Linked DNA regions of Magnetococcus marinus MC-1. The protein of the gene in region 2 binds, or shares a complex with, the protein of the main gene of each other region. Links are inferred from orthologs where the notes say so. Each region holds a gene or a part of one and is shown on either strand. Other genes may lie near its edges.

The links. Proteins that work in one complex are often made in the same cells at the same time.
Region 1: the proteins of accC (region 2) and accD are in contact, whole or in part, in a solved structure (PDB 8UXZ), measured with the Escherichia coli proteins. The link is inferred for Magnetococcus marinus MC-1 from one-to-one orthologs.

What each region holds. Positions count from the first base shown.
Region 1 is NC_008576.1:2,965,049-2,968,042, reverse strand. It holds accD (acetyl-CoA carboxylase, carboxyltransferase subunit beta), read left to right. Parts: upstream 1-1,022; coding sequence 1,023-1,967; downstream 1,968-2,994. Other genes in the region: MMC1_RS11940 (bifunctional folylpolyglutamate synthase/dihydrofolate synthase), read left to right, coding at 1,972-2,994; MMC1_RS11950 (phosphoribosylanthranilate isomerase), read left to right, coding at 345-977; trpC (indole-3-glycerol phosphate synthase TrpC), read left to right, coding at 1-342.
Region 2 is NC_008576.1:798,087-800,900, forward strand. It holds accC (acetyl-CoA carboxylase biotin carboxylase subunit), read right to left. Parts: upstream 2,170-2,814; coding sequence 832-2,169; downstream 1-831. Other genes in the region: MMC1_RS03405 (phosphoribosyltransferase), read right to left, coding at 188-766; accB (acetyl-CoA carboxylase biotin carboxyl carrier protein), read right to left, coding at 2,174-2,662; aroQ (type II 3-dehydroquinate dehydratase), read right to left, coding at 2,674-2,814. UniProt on the Escherichia coli protein: This protein is a component of the acetyl coenzyme A carboxylase complex; first, biotin carboxylase catalyzes the carboxylation of the carrier protein and then the transcarboxylase transfers the carboxyl group to form malonyl-CoA.

The DNA.
Region 1 (2,994 bases), 2.2 Mb from region 2 along the record:
CAAGAGCTAGAGGCCGCCGCGCGGGAGCTGGGTATGGATGTGCTGGTTGAGGTGCATGATGAGCGTGAGCTGGAACAGGCCCACGAACTAAAAACCCCGTTGATGGGGGTTAATAACCGCAATCTCAAAACCTTTGTGACCGACATTGAGACCAGTTTTCGCTTGGCGGCACGGATGGAAAAGGGGCGTTTGGCGATCTCCGAGAGCGGCTTGAACACGCCGGAGGATCTGGCTCGTTTGAACGAGGCCGGCATCTTTAGCTTTTTGATTGGTGAATCGTTGATGCGTGGTGGGGAGCCGGGTGGTGCGCTGGCGCAGTTGCTGGGGCGAGAGGTGGTCTGAGGGTGGCGGTAAAGATTAAAATATGCGGCATTACCTCCCTCGCGGATGCTTGGGCGGCCCATGATGCTGGGGCCGATGCCATGGGCTTGGTCTTTTATCCCGGTTCACCTAGAGCGGTTACGCCGCAACAGGTGGCGCAGTGGCGGGGTGATCTGCCGCCGTTTATGACGGTGGTGGGGTTGTTTGTCAATGCCACAGCCCAGTGGATCGCTTCTACCACCGCGCTGTGTAGCTTGGATCGTATTCAACTGCACGGGGATGAGTCGCCGGCGCAGTGTCGGGCTTGGGGGGCGCGGGCTATTCGTGCTATCCGGGTGGCGGAGGCGGCGGACCTGCACGATTTAGCGCGTTGGCCGGTGGGGGCGCTGTTGTTGGATGCCAAGATCAAGGGCAGCTATGGTGGTACGGGAGCCTGTTTTGATTGGCAGTTGTTGGGGCAGGCCGAATTGCCCAAGCCATGGATTTTGGCCGGTGGACTTGATCCGGACAATGTGGAGGCTGCGGTGCGGCAGGTGCAGCCCTATGGGGTGGATGTCTCCAGCGGTGTGGAGTCAGCCCCTGGTAAGAAAGATCATAATAAGATGCACCGTTTTGTGGCAGCGGTTCGCCGTGCTCAGGATGGTGCCGGACTATAAGCGATCCCGGTTTTTGCCGGGGGGTAACTTTGCATAGGTGGAACGATGACCGAAGATTCCCAAGCCAAAAGCTGGTTGACCCGTCTTCTGCCCAAGATTAAGAGCGAAAGCCGCCGGGCACAGACCCCGGAAGGTCTCTGGATCAAGTGCCCCAACTGTGGGCAGGCGCTGTTTCAAAAAGAGCTGGAGCGGAGTTTGGATGTCTGTCCCCACTGCGACAACCATTTTCGTACCTCGGGGCAGCGGCGCATTGATATCACCATGGATGAAGAGGGTCGTGAAGAGCTGCTGACCCATATTCAGCCTGCGGACCCTCTTAAATTTAAGGATACCAAAAAGTATCGGGACCGCATTAAGGATGCCCAAAAGAAGACCGGCCAAAACGATGCGCTAAGGCTCTTTAAGGGCACCATTAAAGGGGTGCCTGCGGTGGTGGCCGCCTTTGATTTTCATTTTTTAGGTGGCTCGATGGGCTCGGTGGTGGGGGCGAAGGTAGCCCATGGTGCGCTGGCAGCAGCCCAGGCCAACTGCGGTTATGTACTGTTTGCGGCTTCGGGTGGGGCGCGTATGCAGGAGGGGATTTTCTCTCTCATGCAGATGGCTAAAACCTCAGCGGCGCTGACCAAGTTAGAAGAGAAGGGGTTGCCCTTTATCGTGGTGCTGACCGACCCCACCAGCGGCGGGGTAACGGCCTCGTTTGCCATGCTGGGGGATATTCATATTGGTGAGCCCAACGCTTTGATCTGTTTTGCTGGCCCCCGTGTGATTGAGCAGACGGTGCGGGAAAAACTGCCCCCCGGTTTTCAGCGCAGTGAATATCTGTTGGAGCACGGTTTTCTAGATATGATTGTCAGCCGCGATAAAATGCGCGATACGCTCTCAGATCTGTTGGCCCGCATGACCTCGTGGCAGGAGCCTGTGGTAAGTCGGGTGGATATCATTCCTGAAAGCGATGGTGACGAAAACGCTGAAGAGACGGCGGGAGCTTAATTGCTTGAGTGCATCCCTCTCGGTGCTCGATGCCCTGCTGGCACAAAGTGAGTCACGGGCCGATTGTATCATCGAACTGAAATTGGCGCGTATGCTTGACCTGTTGCAGGCCATGGGCAACCCTCAGCGGCGGCTGGGGCCGGTGGTGCATGTGGCGGGTACCAATGGCAAGGGTTCGGTGATCGCTTTTTTTGGGGCGATACTGCGGCAAGCGGGTCGTTCAGTGGCCGCCTATACTTCGCCGCATCTGGTGACCATTCATGAGCGTATCCAATACAACGGCGTACCGGTAGAGGATGCTTTATTACGGTACTACGCCCAGCAGGTGCTGGCGCTACCTCAATCCCAACAGGCTACATTTTTTGAGCGCTTAACCGCGACCGCCTTTGCGGTAATGGCCCATTGGCAGGCAAGCGACCCATCTTTGGTGGTGGTGTTAGAGACGGGGCTCGGGGGACGGTTGGATGCCACCAATGTGGTGCAACCGGTGCTGACGGCCATTACTGCCATGGGGTTGGATCATCAAAGTTATCTTGGTACGAGCATGGCGCAGATTGCCCAGGAGAAGGCGGGCATTCTAAAAGCTGGGGTGCCTGCGGTATTGGCCCCGGCCCAGGATGAGGCGCTGGCTGTGTTGGTGCAGCAGGCCCAGCAGGTGGGGGCACCGGTGCAGGTAGCCGGGCAGGATTACCGCTGGGGGCAGAATAACGAGGGGGCCGGTTGGTGGTATTCCGATGGCGTGGGGCAACTGATGCTGCCAGAGCCGGGATTATTGGGGGCGCACCAATACCACAATGGGGCGCAAGCGGTGGCCATGGTGCGCCAGCTTGTCGCGCAAGGCTGGTCGGTACCCTCTTCGGCCTATGCAGCGGGTCTTACCGCTGTGCGCTGGCCAGGGCGGTTAGAGCGGGTGGGGGATGCACCGGAGGTGTGGCTGGATGGGGCGCACAATCCGGCGGGTGCACAGGTGTGTGCTGATTTTTTTCGCCAATATGGGCGGGTGGATGTCATGCTTTTCGCCTTGATG
Region 2 (2,814 bases):
GCCCATGTAAATGTCATTTATATTCTTTTCAACACTGGTATGATCGCGTTTAATACGTAGTCATGTATATCGCGCGCGTCCCTAATCGAAATTCTCCACCTGCGGTGCTGTTGTGACGCTGTGGGCGAGGAGGAGGGTTGGGTGCCTATCTGATCAAAGAAGCAAGGCGGCGGTGGGCCGGGGGGGGTTACAGGAACTCTTCGGGCTCGTCGGCGCGAATAGCCTGCGCGTATGGCCACCAAGCGTAGAGATTGCGCATGCCGCGAAATTGCTGATTTTCATCCAGCCCATAGCCCACCAGCCGGGTATCGGGCACCTCAAAACCCACATAGCGGACAGGTATTTTTTCCGCACGCTCAACGGTTTTGTGCAGTAATACCGCAAACTGTATGGAGGTCGGCTGCAACGGCTGTAAGCCCTGCATAAGGCGCATGGCGCTGTGGCCTTGGTCCAACAGGGCGTCCACCACCCATATATCTTTACCCCGCAACAAATCTTCATCTTCGCGGCTAAAAATGGGCAGGTGGGCACAGGGACGGGCATTGGTAAAAGCCACCGGCACCGTATGATCCAGCGCCCGCATTAAGTCGGCGGCAAATACAAAGCCCCCCTTTAAGACCACCAGAAAAACGGGGTCTTTGCCCACCATATCGCCACGTATCTGCACCCCCAGTTCCGCAACCCGCAGTGCAATATGGGCGCGGTCAATAAAGGGTTCCAGATGATCCAGATTGGCTTTGGCTTCGGCGTTTTGGGTCACGGTCATCCCTATTCTAATAAAAAAAACGGGCCTTTGATGCCGTACCAAAGACCCGCTCGTGTGCCGCTGGCTCACTTTCCTAAAAAACGCTCCAGAAAGTGCAGGTCATAGGTGCCACTAATAAAGGTGGCATCCTGCATAATGCGCTGGTGCAGGGGAATGGTGGTGGAAATGCCGCAGATGATATACTCATCCAACGCCCGCCGCATGCGGGTTACGGCCTCTTCACGATTGCGCCCATGCACAATCAACTTGCCGATCATCGAGTCATAATGCGGGGGAATGCGATACCCGGTGTAGCAGTTGGAATCCACCCGCACCCCACCACCACCCGGCGCATGATACTCTGTAATCAGCCCGGGCGAGGGGAGAAAGGTCTCTGAATCCTCGGCATTGATGCGGCACTCGATGGAGTGGCCGCGCATGACAATATCTTCCTGGGTAAAGCTCATGGGCAGATTGGCGGCAATACGGATCTGCTCTTTAACCAGATCCATGCCCGTGACCATCTCCGTAACCGGGTGTTCCACCTGAATACGGGTGTTCATCTCCAAGAAGTAAAAGTTGCCCTTGTCGTAGAGGAACTCAAAGGTGCCCGCCCCTTCATAACCCACAGCATGGGCCGCCTTGGCCGCGAGGGTGCCCAATCTATGGCGCTCTTCTGGTGAGACCGCTGGAGAGGGAGCCTCTTCCAAAATTTTCTGGTGACGCCGCTGCAACGAGCAGTCCCGCTCGCCCAAGTGTACAGCATTGCCGTGACGGTCGCACATAATCTGGATCTCCACATGGCGGGGAGCTTCCAGATATTTTTCAATATAGATGGCGTCGTTGCGGAAAAACTGCCGGGCTTCGTTGCGGGCTACCGTGTAGGCGCGGATCAAGCCCGCCTCGGCATGCACCACCTTCATACCCCGTCCACCGCCGCCGCCAACGGCCTTGATGATGACCGGAAAACCAATTTCACGGGCAATACGCAGGGCATCCTCTTCGCTATTGACGGCACCTTCGCTGCCCTGCACCACCGGTACCCCGGCGGCAATCATGGTTTTACGCGCCTGCACCTTGTTGCCCATCAGCCGGATTACTTCCGGTTCGGGGCCAATAAAGGTCAGGCCAGAGGCTTTGACAATCTCGGCAAACTCTGGATTTTCTGAAAGAAAACCATATCCAGGATGGATCGCTTCGGCATCCGACACCTCAGCCGCCGCCATGATGGAAGAGATGTTGAGGTAGGAGTCCATGGAGGAGGGGGGACCTACACAGACGGACTCGTCGGCCACCTTAACATGCATCGAGTCGGCATCGGCGGTGGAGTGAATGGCCACCGTTTGAATGCCCAACTCTTTACAGGCGCGATGCACCCGCAGGGCGATTTCGCCCCGGTTGGCGATTAATACTTTCTTAAACATGGCGTTACACCGGCTCGATGAGGAATAGCTCTTCACCAAACTCGACCGGGCTGGCATTGTCCACTAAAATTTTCACCAGCCGCCCGGAGTGTTCGGATTCGATCTCATTCATAAGCTTCATCGCTTCGATGATGCAGAGCACCTGGCCTTTTTCCACCATTTCACCCTCTTTAACAAAGGCGGCGGCATCCGGGGAGGGGGATTTGTAGAAAGTGCCCACCATCGGTGAGGTGACCACCACGGCATTGCCCCGATCGCTGCTGGTCTCGGCAGTGGCCAGAGCGGGTGCCGCAGCCGGTGCGCCATGATAGCCCGGTGCTTGGGCCATATAGTGCTGGGGTGGGGCCATATAGTGCTGGGGTGGGGCTGTCATATAGGTGGGTTGTATGCCACGGCTGATACGCACCGTGCTGCCCTCCTGACAAACTTCAATCTCCGACACATCGGTGTCGTCGAGCATTTTGATCAATTGACGAATCTCTTTGAGATCCATATTACGCTTCCTTATGGCTTAGATGCTACCTGACTCTCAAGGTGGGTGATGCCGGCTTCCATGGCGTATGCATAACCACGTATGCCCAGCCCAACCACCTGTCCCAGGGCGATGTCGCTAACGTAAGAGTGGTGTCTGAAGGGTTCCCGTTT